Simiduia agarivorans SA1 = DSM 21679: one gene and its partner. The protein of the gene in region 1 interacts with the protein of each later gene in a pairwise test. Links are inferred from orthologs where the notes say so. Each region holds a gene or a part of one and is shown in the gene's direction. Other genes may lie near its edges.

What was found.
Region 2: the proteins of topA (region 1) and M5M_RS06725 interact in binary tests that used the Escherichia coli proteins (3 or more experiments, as listed by UniProt). The link is inferred for Simiduia agarivorans SA1 = DSM 21679 from one-to-one orthologs.

Annotation. Positions count from the first base shown.
Region 1 is NC_018868.3:245,342-253,720, forward strand. What follows is about bases 3,346-6,577. They hold topA (type I DNA topoisomerase), read left to right. Parts: upstream 3,346-3,686; coding sequence 3,687-6,377; downstream 6,378-6,577. Other genes in these bases: M5M_RS01145 (DUF6586 family protein), read left to right, coding at 6,381-6,577. Also shown: M5M_RS01120 (ATP-binding cassette domain-containing protein), read left to right, coding at 1-1,400; M5M_RS01125 (universal stress protein), read right to left, coding at 1,437-1,877; M5M_RS01130 (hypothetical protein), read left to right, coding at 2,021-2,422; M5M_RS01135 (hypothetical protein), read right to left, coding at 2,580-3,344; more of M5M_RS01145, read left to right, coding at 6,578-6,842; M5M_RS01150 (hypothetical protein), read left to right, coding at 6,924-7,181; M5M_RS01155 (cell division inhibitor SulA), read right to left, coding at 7,327-7,737; transcriptional repressor LexA, read right to left, coding at 7,734-8,342. UniProt on the Escherichia coli protein: Releases the supercoiling and torsional tension of DNA, which is introduced during the DNA replication and transcription, by transiently cleaving and rejoining one strand of the DNA duplex.
Region 2 is NC_018868.3:1,527,757-1,535,903, reverse strand. The notes cover bases 2,619-5,618. They hold M5M_RS06725 (IMPACT family protein), read left to right. Parts: upstream 2,619-3,800; coding sequence 3,801-4,436; downstream 4,437-5,618. Other genes in these bases: M5M_RS06715 (substrate-binding periplasmic protein), read left to right, coding at 5,037-5,618; M5M_RS19405 (NUDIX hydrolase), read left to right, coding at 4,430-4,900; M5M_RS06730 (DUF6942 family protein), read left to right, coding at 3,268-3,804; M5M_RS06735 (methyltransferase), read left to right, coding at 2,619-3,271. Outside these bases: M5M_RS06740 (TonB-dependent receptor domain-containing protein), read left to right, coding at 1-1,850; more of M5M_RS06735, read left to right, coding at 2,111-2,618; more of M5M_RS06715, read left to right, coding at 5,619-5,759; M5M_RS06710 (alpha-amylase family protein), read left to right, coding at 6,021-7,430; M5M_RS20965 (glycosyl hydrolase family 18 protein), read right to left, coding at 7,573-8,147.

The DNA of each region.
Region 1 (8,379 bases):
TAACCGAACCTGATGTGTTGTTGCTCGACGAACCCACCAACCATTTGGATATCGAAGCGATTGAGTGGCTGGAGCAACAAGTGCTGGCCTACCGGGGCGCAATTGTTTTTATCACCCATGACCGCGCGTTATTGCAAAAGCTTGCCACCCACATCATAGAGTTGGATCGTGGGCATCTGCGTTATTGGGAAGGGGACTACGCCAGCTTTCTGACCTTTCGCGAAGCCCAGTTGGCGGAAGAGGCACGCCACAATGCCCTGTTTGACAAACGCCTGGCCGAAGAGGAGGTGTGGATCCGACAGGGGATCAAGGCGCGCCGGACGCGCAACGAAGGTCGGGTAAGGGCACTCAAGGCGATGCGGGTTGAACGCAGCGAGCGGCGTGAGCGCCACGGTCGGGCGCAGTTTGAAGTTCAGCAAGCGGATAGCAGTGGCAAACTGGTCGCGGAGCTGCACAACGTGTCGCACAGTTGGGACGAGAAACCCGTGATCAGGTGTTTATCCACCCGGATTATGCGTGGCGATAAAATTGGCATCCTCGGACCCAATGGGGCAGGAAAAAGTACCTTGCTCAAAATTTTGCTGGGTGAATTGGCGCCCCAGCAAGGCCAGGTGCGACTCGGGACCAACCTGACCGTTGCGTATTTCGATCAGCTGCGCAATCAATTGGAACTCGATAAACACGCGGTGGACAATATTGCCGAAGGGCGCGAGTTCATCGATGTCAACGGCAAGCGCAAACACATCATTTCTTACTTATCCGATTTTCTGTTTACCGGTGAGCGTGCCCGCACGCCCCTGTGTGCGTTATCCGGTGGCGAGCGCAACCGGGTATTGCTGGCCAAGCTGTTCAGTAAGCCTGCGAATCTGCTGGTCATGGATGAACCTACCAATGACCTTGACGTGGAAACCCTGGAACTGCTGGAAGAGTTGTTACTCAACTACGAAGGTACGCTGTTGTTGGTGAGTCACGATCGTGCTTTTCTCGATAATGTCGTGACCTCCTGTCTGGCGTTTGAAGGTGAGGGGGTTGTGAACGACTATGTGGGCGGTTATCAGGATTGGTTGCGACAAGGTGGCAGCTGGCACAAATACGAGAGGGATGAGTCCGGATATTCCGGCTCGGAGTCGCCCGAGGTGCCAGAGGCGAGCGTAAAATCGGAGCCTGAAAAAACAGAAAAACCGAAAAAGCTGAGTTACAAATTACAGCGTGAGCTCGACCAGCTACCCGGGCTTATAGAGTCATTGGAGAGTGAAATCGAAGGCTTGCAAGGTCAGATGGCCGACCCCGCGTTCTTCAACCAGGATCGATCGGTAACCGAGCCGTTGCTGTTGCAGCTGGCAGAGAAAGAAGCTGCGTTGGAACAGGCCTACGAGCGTTGGGCGGAATTAGGCGATTGAGTTGGCGTTGATCTGGCCGGCTGCCCAGGGGTTTAATTAATCTGCTTCGTTCACGCGCACGGCAAGCACATCGCAATTGGCACCATGCAGAACGCCATTGGCGGTGGAGCCTAAAAGCAACGCAAGGCCCTGCCTGCCGTGGCTGCCAACAACAATCAAATCGCAGCCCTGTTGTGCTGCCAGTTGATGTAACTCCGCCGCCGGTTGGCCAATGAGTAACTGACAGTCGTCCTCTGAGATTTGTGTGCGCTTGGCCAGCTGCTTGAGTTGTTCGTCGGCTTGTGCCTGGAGTTGCGTTTGGACTTCGGTGAGATCCATTGGGATGTCACCACCATAAGCAAAGGTCAGCGGTTCAAGCACATGCACCAGCGTGAGCCGGGCATTGTGATTTCGGGAAATCTGCCGGGCCCGCTCGATAATCTGGGCTGATTCGGGCGACAGATCTACGCCGACGAGCAGGTGAGAATAGTTATTCATTGGCATCTCCTGATAAGCTCAGTCTCAGTCCATACTAGCCTGCGCAGATCCGCAGAAAAAGGCAACTCATATTTGGGGGTAGCGTGAGCTATACAACCTGGCTTGTAATTTTAGCGGTCATCGCGCTTTGCATAGGGCCTGTGATGATGTTTCAGCCCAGTGCGCGCGATAAACGTCTGGCCAGCCTGCGCAGCCAGGCCATTAGCCGTGGCGCCCGTGTATCACTGGGTTCGGGCCAGGCGCAGGGTTTTACCCGCTATTCGATGCCGTGGCAGGCCAAGCGTCGCGATCGGAATTTCTGGCGTCTGATGCGGAAAAACTACTCGCATCCGGTGCATTTAGCGGAGTTCTGGTCGGTGGAGTCTACGTCCGAACCCGACCCGTCGGAGCGCGAATGGCTGACCCAGCAATTGCATGCATTACCTGCGTCCATAGGCTTTGTGGAAGCTGCGCCCGACGGCGTGGCGCTATTCTGGTCTGAACCGGCAGGCAAGGAGGAGTTGGCGTTTATTCTGCAATGGCTTGAGGTCGCGGCCGGTCGTTGACTTGGCGCTTCAGGCCTTGCCCTCCGGGGCTTACAGGCTGGCCCGTACTTGTCGTTGCCGCTTTTCGGTGGGTGGATACACACCTTCAAAACGGCGCCTAAATTACGAACCAGCCTGTAAGCCTGAGCATGCAAGGGGTTTTTCAACAGCCTGCTATCTATCGGTGCTGGTCGTCATTATCCGCAAGCATATCGTCCAGCATGGGCTCTGCTGTGTTGGCCTGTTTTTCGGGATTGAATTGAGATTCAGGCATGAGCGTTTCGCTGATTGACTGTCGATTGCTCTCGATAATTTCCACCAGCTGTCGGCTCATCTCGTGCCGTCGCGGATCTGAATGGGTCGACTGTACCAACATCTGGCGCGCCTTTTTGTAGTAGGCCTGGGCCGAAAACAGATTGCTTTTGTTGGTGGCCTTGTGACCTTGCGCCACCATGGATATCACGTCCACCATCAGGTGTTGGTAGGCCAGTTCTTTCAGAAACGCCTGCATTTCCTCGAGTGTGATTTTATTGTGACTCTGACGGTGCCGGATCACTTTGGCTGCTTCCGTCAAATGCTTTTGTGCCATGGCGATTTTTACGTCAGACTCCATGATCCTGTTGGGGCGCGTTTGTCTTTCCGTGATTTGCTGGCTGCGGGCTTCAGCGGAATTGAGTGCCGATTCCAGATAAGGCAGGGAGGAATCCAGTTCTATCATCATTTTGTACATATCGATGATTTCATCGTTGATTTGGGTGAGGATATCCGGGCTCTCCACCAGTGGACTCACCTGGAGCAACAAGGATTCCAGCTCGTCGACCCGGAGCTTTAATTTGTGCAGCCGGATCCGCCGCGAGCGGAGTCGTTCCTCGCGTTGGTTGGCAATGCTGACCACGAGTAAGGAAAGCAGTGCGATAGAGCAAAAAATGATCAGGTAGGCCAATTCTGGGTCCTGAAGCTAAAAATTTTCACAAGGCTGTCGGCCGGTTCCGCTAAAGCTTGAAGGCTTGCGGGATAAATTTTATAAAAATCAGTAGGTTAAGTGCCGTTTTGTGTAGTGACTCCAGACTCAGTTTAGACCCTGATTCTGGGCTTTTTGTGCCGATGTGCTAAACACTTATCACTTGACCCTGTGAGTTTCAGGTTTTATATATGCGCACCCTGAGTTGCTGCCAATGGCGTTTGCGGGGCCTGTTCGCCTTGTACAAGTCCCGATGGGGTCTTATAAATAGTTTTGTCAGTTGCGCGTATATAAAGAACAAAGAAGCAAAATTCGAGAATTTTTATGGCTAAAGCACTTGTCATCGTGGAATCCCCGGCCAAGGCAAAAACGATCAATAAATACCTGGGCAGTGATTTCGTCGTTAAGTCCAGCGTGGGGCATATCCGCGACCTACCCACCAGTGGCAGTGCAAAGGGTGCCGTAGACCCAAAGGAGCGGGCCAGGCAAGCCGCCATAACGCGCAAAATGTCGCCGGAAGAAAAGGCCAGGCACAAGGAAACCAAAGCCCGGGAACAACTGATCAACCGCATGGGCATCGACCCTGAGCATCATTGGCAGGCCCAATACGCAATCTTGCCGGGCAAGGAAAAAGTGGTTGCTGAATTGCGCTCACTGGCGGCCAAAGCCGATGAAATTTATCTCGCAACGGACTTGGACCGCGAAGGAGAGGCCATTGCCTGGCACCTGCGGGAAGCCATTGGTGGTGATGAATCACGCTACAAGCGCGTAGTGTTCAACGAGATTACCAAATCCGCTATTCAGGAGGCGTTTTCGGAACCCGGCTCGCTGGATATGGACCGCGTAAACGCACAGCAGGCCCGCCGCTTTCTGGACCGGGTGGTGGGTTATATGGTGTCTCCCCTGTTGTGGGAAAAGGTTGCACGCGGGCTGTCTGCCGGGCGGGTTCAGTCTGTTGCGGTGCGTTTGTTGGTCGAGCGTGAACGTGAAATCCGCGCCTTTGTTCCCGAAGAATACTGGGATATTTTTGCCAATCTGACCAACCAGCAACAGCAGTCATTGCGCTTTGAAGTCAAACGCCATGCAGGGCAGGCATTCAAGCCGTTGAACGAAGCCGATGCCATGGTGGCGGTTAAGGCTTTGCAGCCGGCCGAGTTCAGGGTGGCAGAGCGGGAAGACAAACCCACAAAATCAAAACCGTCGGCGCCGTTTATCACCTCTACTTTGCAACAGGCTGCCAGTACGCGGCTTGGCTTCTCGGTCAAGAAAACCATGATGATGGCGCAACGGCTGTATGAGGCGGGCTACATCACCTACATGCGAACGGACTCGACCAATTTATCTGCGGAAGCCGTGAACGCCTGTCGTCACTACATCCAGTCACAGTTCGGGGATCGTTACCTGCCCGAAGCGCCTAATACCTACGGCAGCAAAGAGGGTGCACAAGAGGCTCACGAAGCCATCCGGCCGTCCGAAGTAACCTTGATGCCCACGCAACTCAAAGGCATGGAGCGGGATGCCGAGCGCTTGTATGCCTTGATCTGGCAGCAATTTGTGGCCTGTCAGATGACGCCAGCTGAATTTACATCGACCTCCGTTGTGGTACATGCGGCGGACTACGAGTTGCGCACCCGCGGGCGCGTGATCCGGTTTGATGGTTTTATGAAAGTCATGCCGCCGCAAGCCAAAAAAGACGAAGACGTGGTATTGCCCGACGTGAAAGTGGGCGAGCTGTTGAACCTGGTCAAACTCGAGCCAAACCAGCATTTCACCAAGCCGCCCGCACGATACTCGGAAGCGGCGTTGGTGAAAGAGCTTGAAAAGCGCGGTATTGGCCGGCCTTCAACCTACGCTGCGATTATTTCCACCATTCAGGATCGGGGTTACGCGCGTCTGGAAGGGCGGCGGTTCTTTGCTGAAAAAATGGGGGACATCGTCACCGAGCGCCTGGTCGAAAGCTTCGATGATCTGATGGCTTACTCCTTTACCGCAGAGTTGGAGCAATCGTTGGATCAGATCGCGACCGGTGAGCGCGGCTGGCAGGACGTACTGGACGAGTTTTACCAGAACTTTTCCAAGAAACTGGCAGAAGCCAAAGCGGCCGACGGCGGTATGCGCGCCAATGATCCCACCGATACCGATATCGCCTGCGGTCAGTGTGGCCGCCATATGCAGATTCGCACTGGCTCGACGGGTGTGTTTCTGGGTTGCTCGGGCTACGGTTTACCACCCAAAGAGCGATGCAAAAATACCATGAATCTGGTGTCCGGCGATGAAGTGATCAGTGCCGATGACGAGGACGCAGAGACTCAGGCATTGCGCAAAAAGCGGCGCTGCAAATTGTGCCGTGCGGCCATGGACAGCTACCTGCTGGATGAAACGCGCAAGCTGCACATCTGCGGCAACAACCCCGATTGTTCCGGTTTTGAAGTGGAAGCCGGTAGCTTCAAGATCAAAGGTTACGATGGGCCCACGCTCGAGTGCGATAAGTGTGGCAGCGAAATGCAGCTCAAAACCGGCCGCTTTGGCAAGTACTTTGGCTGCACCAATGAGGCCTGTAAGAACACCCGCAAGCTGCTTAAAAATGGCGAAGCGGCACCCCCCAAAATGGATCCGGTGCCCATGCCGGAACTGGCTTGCCAGAAAGTGGACGACACCTACATCCTGCGCGATGGTGCTGCAGGTTTGTTCCTGGCTGCCAGTCAGTTTCCGAAAAACCGCGAGACCCGGGCACCGCTGGTGAGCGAATTGCTACCGCACAAGGATGAGATCGATTCCAAATATGCGTTTCTTATGAAGGCGCCTGTTGTGGACGACGAAGGTAATCCCACGCTGGTCCGGTTCAACCGGAAAGAAAAAACCCACTACGTCCAGTCTGAAGTGGATGGTAAGGCATCGGGTTGGAAAGCCGTGTACGAAGGCGGCAAGTGGGTGACCGAGGTGGCACGTAAAGCCAAAAAAGCCCCGGTCAAGAAAAAGGCAACCAAGAAAAAAGCCCCGGCCAAAAAGGCCTGAGCCATGGCCGCCAGCCTGAATCAACAATTTGCCTGGTGTGAGCTGCTGCTGGCCCAATGGGGCGCTGACAGTCTGCCGTGGCGACAGGACGCGTTGGTGCAGTCGCTCAGCTGGCACCTGCACATCGCCTATTGTGCGTTGCTGCGCGATATGGCGGGCGCTGCGCGTTTGCCGCTGACGGTGGCGCCTACCAGTGTTCTCGCCCTGATCGAACGAATCCCGGACGGCCGTAACTGCCCTGCCGAGTGGGAAGAGCTGGCGCAGCTGGAGTCCGGGGATAGTTGGCTTTCGGCTTTACGCTCACAGCCGGCGACGCCCGCCCAGGTATTGGACACAGGACAAGCGCAAAACGCCTTGATTGCCTCGAGCCAGGGTGCGGCTCTGGATGTGAATGGTTGCCGCGAGGCGCTGGTGGCGCTCAAACGCTTCACCGAGCGCTGGCGAGAACTCGGGCAGGAGTACTAGCGGCTTTCGCTGCCTCCAGACCGGCGCGCATGATATGCAAAATACTGTTAGACTAGCGTCTGAATGCAGTCAGGAGTAAGCATGTCCTCTGATTTATACGAAATCATTGAGCTCTCAACCGGTGAAATCGCATTGCGGCGGGCAGCGGAAGAGGGTGAGCCGCTGGTGGTGATTAAGTTCTCCGAGGAGTCCTTGTATTTCTTGAAGGATGCTAAGTACGAAGTTGCCAAGGCCATGATTGAAGCCGGTATGGAAGCCGCCGGTGAGGCAGCTATAGCGTCCGGCATAGAGCCTGACGGTGGCGATATCACCCGCGATCAAACCAAAACACTGCATTGATCTCAAGGGGCTGATGGTGACACGGCTGGCCAGCCGCAATGGCCGGCATTAAAACCACCCAAGCCTTAATTAATCCCGGGATTCGCGATCCCAGTTCGTGCGGCTTACCTTTCAATATTGCCCTGACAGGGTTTTTAACCGTGTTCTAGTGCAAGTTGCCTTTTACCAGGAGCGCCCTGCAATTCCCAATGCTTGCGGCTTGCTCCATTTCCGCCGTAATGGCCGATTCAGCGTTGATTTCAGCAACCACCGTATGGCTGTTCCCTGCGGCGAGAGCCTCCCAGGTCATCCACAGTGCACTTTCGGGCGAGTCGGCCCGGATTACCCTGATGCTGCGAGGGTTTAATCCTTGCTGTCGTAACCACGCCTGGCTGATGCTGCCGTGGCTGATGATGGTAAGCCAGCGCTGGTCATCTTCATTGCCCAGAAAGCGCAGCATGGGCAGTAATAGCGCCGATTGCTGGCTCCAGGGAATGATCAGCTCGGTGACCCGATGCTCTGGGGCATGGGGCTGGGTAAAGGCGTTGGGGGATTGTTGCAGCGCCAGATTCATCACAGTTTACCCCGGCGCATGACACCCACGCTCAAGCCTTCGATGGCAAATTCTTCCGATTTAAGGTCGACTTCAATGACCTCAAAGTCCGGGTTTTCCGGGTGCAGTCTCACGCTGGCACTGCCGCGCTTGTGCTCAAACCGTTTGACCGTCACATCATCGCCAATGCGCGCCACCACAATATCGCCATTGCGGGCGTTCTGTGTGCTGTGTACCGCTAACAGATCCCCATCGAGTATGCCGATGTCTTTCATACTCATCCCATGTACGCGCAGCAGGTAGTCGGCGCGGGGGCTGAAAAAATTGGCGGGCACTTCGCAATACTCTTCGATATTTTCTTCGGCCAGTATGGGGTTGCCCGCGGCCACCCGGCCCACCAGAGGCAGGCCGGTTTCTGACTCCGGTAACCGGATGCCCCGGGATGCGCCGGCCACCATCTCAATGGCACCTTTGCGCGCCAGCGCCTTCAGGTGTTCCTCCGCGGCATTGGCCGATCGGAAGCCCAGTTCTTGTGCGATCTCGGCACGGGTTGGCGGGTAGCCGGTTTCATCAATGCAGCGTTTGATCAGGTCGAGCACTTCCTGTTGACGGGCGGTGAGTTTGATCATCCGTAGCTCCTGAGGCTGGTCTGTTTATTTGTACAGT
Region 2 (8,147 bases), 1.3 Mb from region 1 along the record:
GATACAACTTCGATTTAAGCGACGACTGGAACCTGGGCTTTATTGCCATGGGTTCGTACGACAATAAAGTGCGCAACAAAGATCGCACCAACCGCAGTTCGAACAATCCCGAGCGCATTTATTCCGACACCCAACGCACCGTGGATGAAGTCTCGCTCAATGGTTTTGGCAGCGTGGGCCTGGCCTATGGGTTGGATCACCAGATCGATTACACCCATTTATTCATCCGCGATACTGACGATGAGGCCAGCATAACCACCGGTTTCAATGCCAATAATGCCGAGATCGACAGTGGTAACCAATACGTCACCTACGAACTCCGGTACGAAGAACGGGAGCTGCGCACCAACCAATTGCGGGGTGAACACAAGTTGGTCTCCACCTTCAATGACGTGGTGTACGAACTGCCATTCCGGTGGGCGGACGATCTGGCGTTCGAATGGTTTTACTCGGATTCCAAGGCCACCACTGACAAGCCCAACGAAGTATCTGTGGAAGGCATGAATGCCATTGATATGGATACCGGTGCGGTGCTCAGCACCCGAATTGAAGACCTGTCGACGGCGGCGGTATTCCGTTTTACCGATCTGGCCGACAATGTGGAAAGCTATGGTTGGGATCTGGTATTGCCTGTCGAAGGCGATAACTACCGGCTGGAACTGAGCGGTGGTTACGATGGTTCCCGCAAGGATCGCAGCTATCTGGGCACCACGGTCAATATCGATACGTCCAATGCCGATCCCGATGCTTTGGCTGGTACCCCCGGCGAGGCTCTCTGCTGTGGTCGCATTGAGGACCGGGACAACGGTTTTATTGCATCGCTGGGTTCCGCCGAAGCTGAATCCTATTTGGCTGCGCAAACGCTGGATGCCTGGTACGGCAAGTTCGATGTAACCTGGAATGACACCTGGCGCGTGTCCGGCGGTCTCCGTCGGGAAGATTTCAAGCAGGCGGCGCTGCCTATCGATACGCTGGATTTTGATAATCAGCTGCGCGTGTCCGATGACGAGCTGGCAGATATTGTGGTGGCGGAGGCGAAAAACTATCCGTCATTGTCCATGACCTATATGACCCAGGATTTCTGGGCTGAAACCTTTCAGTTCCGCTTGGGTTACGGCGGTACCACGGTGCGCCCGGATCTGCGGGAAGTGGCAGTGGTGCAATACATCGACCCGGTGACGGATTACCGCGTGGTGGGTAACCCCTACCTGCAAACATCGGATCTGCAGAACTACGATGCCCGGGGGGAGTGGTTTTTTGATAATGGCAACAGCTTCACGGTGTCGTTGTTTCACAAAAATATCGATTCGCCCATCGAAACCATTCGCGCCGCCGGCTCCGATGACAACGTGGTGTTGACCTTTGTTAACGCGGAAGAAGCCCAGCTCACCGGTGTGGAAATGGAATGGTTGTATGACATGCAACCGATCGGTGCCGAAGGCTTTTTCGTCTCCGGAAACGTCACTTACAGTGACTCGGAAATCACCATTACCGATACGGATATCGGCTTAACCAATAATAAGCGCCGCATGACCGGCCATTCGAAAGAAGTGGCCAACATTCAAGTGGGCTTTGACTCGCCCGATGGATATCACTCGGCGACGCTGGCATATAACTTCTTCGGTGAGCGCATTCTGTTTGCCGCCCGCGATGGTGCAGATGATGCCTACGAGCAGCCGTTCAATTCACTGGATCTGAACTACGCCTTTTATCCCATGGAGAATCTCAGCGTGCGGTTACGCCTGACCAACCTGCTTAATCAGGAACGTGAGGTGAAACAGGACGGCGTGGTGATTCTTGAGGAAGTGGCCGATCGCACACTCAGCCTTGGCGTAAAGTGGGATTTGTAACCCTTGCTGATAGGAGGTAGGGACAGCACAAGGCACAAGGACGTGCCGCTCTACTCGCGGTCCGGGGCATTCGCATAACCCTCGGGTACCGCGCCCATACGCACAAGATGTGGCAGACCTGGTAGCGGTCAACGACCGAGCTCCAGACGGGAGTAAACACCAGGTCGCAAGCCCACACACCGCTTACACCCTCGGTGGCGATGGCCACCTTTTTTTTTGCTTGCCGCGCTGTGCTACTATGCGGTTTTGCCTGCCGTAACATGCTTCTCGACCAATTTGCCGCGCTCGACCAATTGCTGGTGGACCATCGCCATTTGTGGCAGATCGACCCATTTCATCTGACCGATTATCCGGTCACCTGGGAGACCGGCCTGGTGCAGTGGCTGGAGCAGCAATCGCTGGACCAGCTGGCGGGTTTTACGCCGGGTCTGTTTGACGCTGCGCCGGCCCCATTGCCGTCGTCCGATCGCTGGCAATCCCTGACCCGGGTGCCCGAGCGCCGCTTGTCCAGCCGCATTGACGATCGTTTCTTCAGTCAGCACATTCCCGGCCGCAAGTGGCAACAGATTCAGTATTTTGCTGGCGCCACGCCATTGCCTGAAGGTGCAGTGCTTGAATGGTGTGCGGGTAAAGGCCATCTGGGGCGGTTACTGGCGCATACCAGCGGCCAACCGGTGACCAGCCTTGAGTGGCAAGATGCCTTGTGCCAGGCCGGCAATGCCCTGGCCAGGCAAAAGCAACTGGATCAGCGCTTTGTCTGTACAGACGTGCTGTCGACGGGTATTGAAGCGCACTTCACCCATCATCACACGGCAGTGGCACTGCATGCCTGTGGCGATTTACACCTGAATTTAATCCGCCATTGGCCGGCCAGTGGCGTATTGGCCTGCGCACCCTGTTGTTACCATCTCAGCGCCACCCCGGAACCCCTGAGTGATGCCGGTAAGCGCAGCGCGCTGGGTTTGCGCGCGCGCGATTTGCATTTGCCGCTGCAGGAATTTGTCACCGGTGGTGCCGGCAGCCGGCGCCTTCGCGATCGCCAATTGTTGTGGCGGATGGCGTTTGACGCCTGGCAACGCGCACATCGTGGTGTTGACGAATACTTGCCCTTGCCAACCCTGAAAACCAGCCAGTTAAATGACTCGGTACTTGCGTTTTTCCAGTGGGCAGCGGAGGAAAAAGGGTTGGCGCTGGCGCCGGATTTTGATCCTGCCCCCTGGTTGGCCAAAGGCCAGGCGCGGGCAGATCGCGTGCGTCGGATGGAGTGGGTCAGTCATTGGTTCCGTCGCCCGCTGGAGTTGTGGCTGGTATTGGATCGCGCCCTCTTGCTTGAACAAAAAGGCGCTGCGGTAGAAGTGGTGGCTTTTTGCCCCTATCATCTGACGCCCCGCAATCTTCTGATCATCGCCAAGGGCCTATGAACATCACGCCTTCTGATTACCCGGCACCGACACCTGCGCCCTCGGGATTGGGTGCTGAAGTGCCCCGGCTGCGCATTTTTATTGCCAACAAACCACCCATAGAACCTTATGCCAGTGCAACCGCGTGTGCACCGGTGGTTGAAGGCGAATTGGCGCACCTGGTGAGCCAGTGTTCCAATCATTGGCGCAAGGTGTTTAATGTGCTGGCGAAATTGCAATTTGCCCTGGCCCAACGACAAGCGGGGTGGAGCCAGGAAAATCACAGCCGTTGGCAAGCGCTGCGTGATCGTGAGTTGTTGCAGAAGCCCGGGCAGTTGCAGCTTTGGTTTGGTGCTGCGCACCCGCCCGGCGCTGCGATCGATGTGGTTTGCGGGAAACAATTTGCTGGCGCGCAGGCGTTGCCGCTGCAATGGCAGTGCGCGCATTTTGCCCGCTCGCCGGAACGACGCTTACTGGTCAGCCCCTACCCGGATTACCGGCAGCTTACCAATGAGCGGATTGAACGACTCGCCGACATGATTGTTGCGTTATGACTGAGCCAACCATCAACGGTGCTTACGCGGTTGCCGCCGGTCGGGCCGAAGCGGAAACCGAGGTCAGGAAAAGCCGCTTCATTGCCTGGGCAGACCGGGCGCAAACCCGTGAGCAGGCCATGGCGTTGCTGGCGGATGCAAAAGCCCGTTATCCGGATGCGCGCCACCATTGCTGGGCCTACCTGCTGGGCCCGGGACTGACGCCTGCATCGCAGGCTTTTTCCGACGACGGCGAGCCCGGTGGGACAGCGGGCAAACCGATGCTTAACGTTTTGAGCCATAAAGGCATTGGCGATATTGCGGTGGTGGTGATCCGGTATTTCGGTGGTATCAAACTCGGCGCGGGCGGGTTGGTGCGGGCTTATTCTCAGGCCACGCAAGCCGTGATTGACCAATTGGAAACCACGATGATCACGCCCGTGAGTCACTATACCGTGATCGCCGATTACGCTGCAGAACAATGGCTTCGGCATTGGCTGGGGCAGCATCAGGGGGAGTTGGTGGCGGTGGAGTACGCCGATCAGGTGACTTACCGGCTGGCCCTGCCGCAGCAATTTTTTGCAGATCTGCAGGCACCATTGGCCGCCTCTGGCTGGTCGTTGTTACCGGATGAATCGGATAAAAAATGTTGAAGCCAGGACTGAATGCCTTTGCAATTGTACTGTTGCTGGCCGGGTTGATCGCCTGTGGCAAGCCGCCGGCTTGTCCGGATGTGAGCTTACCGCTGCCACCGGCGAATGCAGGTTGCCTGGTGATTCAGGAGCGTCAGGTGCTGATGGTGCGTGAACTTACCGGCAAGATCAGCCTGCCCGGTGGCACCAGCGAGCGGGGCGAATCGGCGCAGTGTACGGCCTGGCGTGAAACCTTCGAAGAGACTGGTCTGGCGGTACAGGTGGGAGCACGGATGCAAGTGTTTGATAACGGCTTTAGTCTGTTCCGCTGTACTACGGCACCCGGGGCCTACGGACAATCACAGGTGCCTGGCCTGGCCGGCGAAATCCGGGAGGTGTTGTGGCTGAACGAATCTCAATTGGGCGACTACGCCTGGCGTTTCCCGTCGCAACAGGCCATGATCCGCGCCGCTTTACAGCAATAGCAAAGACCTGCCCCCAGACCTGGTTGCGGGTTTGGTGTTGGCTGCTAAGCTATTGAAACTACGTCGAATTTTCAGGTTGGGGTTTGCATTGCGCTATTGGTTGCTGGCGTTATTCTTAGTAATAGATGTAGGTTGTATGCGGGTAATCGCGGATGACGACCTGACGATCTATGGCGAGCTGACGCCAGGATTGGCACACCAGAATGCCGACGGTGCGCAGAGCGGTTTATTGATCGATGTGATGCGCATGCTGCAGCGGCGTACCGGTCATGCAGGCCAGCTCCAGATGGTGCCCTGGGTAAGGGGGTATCGCTCCACACTTCAGAACCAAGCACCGGTGGCCTTGTTCGCGGCGGCTTTTAATGAAGAAAGGCGCGCGTTGTTCTACTGGGTCGGGCCGTTGGTGGATGTGCAATGGTGCTTTTCCGTGCTCGACGACAGCGGGTTAACCGGGCTCAGCCTCGAGCAGGCGCGCGAGTTACCCGCCATTGGTGTGGTTAAAAATGACGCGCGCGAGGCTTTGTTACGCCGCTTGGGTTTTACCAATCTGCTGTTGGTTGAATCTGACGACGAGAACGTGAGGATGCTGCAGCGTGGCCGCACCAGCGCCTGGCTCAGCAGCACCATCACTGACCGTTTGCACTTATCGAAAGTGGGCTTGGGCAAGGAATCCATCCGGCATTTGCACTGCTTCGAACGTCAGGGACTGTTTCTGGTTTTCAACCGTGTCACGCCGGAACCGGTTTATGCGCAGTGGCGTGACGCGCTTGCCGCCGCGCGGGCCGATGGTGAGTTTGAGCAGATACTTGCGGCGTATGGTCAACAATTGCCGAGTACCAAAATCGATAAAAAGCGTTGATTTGCGTTTCGGTACTGGCGTTCTGATCTCACCGGTTGATGGAATGCATGGGTGAAAATTGTGCGCTGGTTCCGGCGCAGGCGGTGGCGCACGCAGTGGGGATGAACGGATTAAACCCTTGATATTTCTGTGGTTTCGTTCGCCATTGAGGTTGCCAAAATACCTCTGTTATTGAATACGTATGCATTGGTCTTGATCAAATTATCGGCAACCACTTAACTCCGGTGCGGGTTTATCCCCTAACTCAACCGGAGCGAAATAATGAATAAGAAAGTTCTGTCCGGGTGGCGAAATGCGCTGAAGAGCACAGCGGTCGCTGCCTCCCTTTGTATCCCTTCCCTGGCGTGCGCCGATGTCATTCTGCACGCGTTTAATTGGTCTTATACCGATGTAAAAAATAAGGCCAGTGAAATTTCCAGTATTGGCTACAAGGCCGTATTGGTGGCGCCACCGCTGAAGTCAGCCAAAAACGGTTGCGAATGGTGGCAACGTTATCAGCCGCAGGATTGGCGGGTGATTGATCACTGCCTGGGTAACAAAGAATCCTTCAAGGCCATGATCGATGCGTTGCAGGCGAAGGGTGTGGTGGTCTATGCAGACATCGTACTCAATCACATGGCCAACGAGCGCAATGGTGCCACCGACTTTCCCGGTAACAGCACATTGGTGGACTATGCCAACAACCGCACCTACTGGAATAAACAAAAACTGTTCGGCAATCTCGACAATGGTTTGCTGAGCCCGTGGGATTTTCACGAAGCCAAGTGCATCAGCAACTACAACGATGTGTGGCAGGTGCAGAACTGGCGTATTTGCGGCGCCTACCCCGACAAAGGATTGCCGGACCTTAACCCCAACAGCTACGTGGTGGATCAGCAGCGGGCTTATTTGCAGGCGCTGAAAAATCTGGGGGTAAAAGGTTTCCGGGTGGATGCTGCGAAGCACATGACCAACTGGCACATGAACCAGATTTTTACTTCGTCCATTAAAAGCGGTATGCATGTGTTTGGCGAAGTGATTACCGGCGGTGGCACTTCCAGCAGCGACTACCAGCAATTCCTTGGGCCCTACCTGAGTGGCACGGATCACGACGCCTATGATTTTCCGCTGTTGAATGCCATGCGTAATGCGTTGCAACCCAATGGCTGGATGTCATCGCTGGATAACCCGGTGGCCGGTGGCAATGCGCTGCCGGGTGATCGCGCTGTGACCATGCCGATTACCCATGACATTCCCACTAACGCCGGTTTCCGCTACCTGATCATGAACACCACCGACGAGCACCTGGCTTATGCCTACGTGCTGGGTCGCAAGGATGGCGCGCCGATGGTGTTCAGCGACCAGACCGGCACCGATGGCGGCCGTTGGGTGAATGACTACAAGCAAAGCGACATCAAAGCCATGGTGAAATTCCACAACCGCGTGAAAGGTCAGGGCCAGGAAGGTATCTGGGCCGATCAGTGTGTGTTGGCTTTCCGCCGCGGCAAAGAAGGCGTGGTAGGCATCAACAAATGCGGCGAGGAAAAATGGATCAAGCTCAATACCAATGAAAAATATTATTGGTACCGCAATTACACCGATGTGTTCAGTGGCGAAACCTTTTCCATTGACGCCAGTGTGAAATGGATTCGCATCCCACCGCGTGCCGCCCGTATGTGGACTGCCAGCTAAACAAAGCAACCAAAGTACCATGGGGTCTGACCCCTTGGTACTTTGGTTGTTTGGGCTGAATAAAAAAACGGGCGCGTTGCGCCCGTATCAAGGGCGGGATAGGGCCCGCCAGGGAAAGAGGAAAGGGTGTGGTGAAGGTGCCTTATTGGCTCAGGCCTTCCACCATGGCATTGGTGATGTCGCCGTTATCGGCATCGATTTCCCAGCTGAAAAGCCCGGCGAGTCCACGGTTTTTCACAAACTCGGCTTTGGCTTTGATGGAGCGCGGGTTGTCGTAGGTGATCAGGGTGCCGGTGCTGTAGTTCCACAGGTAAGGTGCTTCTGCTTCGCTGTCGTAGAAGTAGCTGAAACCATTGATGCCGTTGCCGGTGGTGCCGCCCAGGTAGTTGGTGACAATGTCTTTGTAATCCAGCACGCCGTCTTCCCAGGTACCTTTAGCTGCGCCATTGCCGGTGCCGCTGAATGGCCATTCCGGCTGACCGCCCGACACGTTTTTCCAACCGCGCCCGTAGGCGGCAACGCCCATGACGATTTTATTGGCCGGCACGTTTTGAGCGGTCAGGCTATCAAGTACAGACGCCGCATAGAAACCGTTGTTGGTGTTGTAGCTGTAGTTGTTCAACGCGGTCTGGTGACCCAGCACGCCGCTCCAGGCACCGTAGTAGTCGTAGGTCATGGCAAAAATGTAATCCATGTACTGGTGTGCGCGGCCGTAGT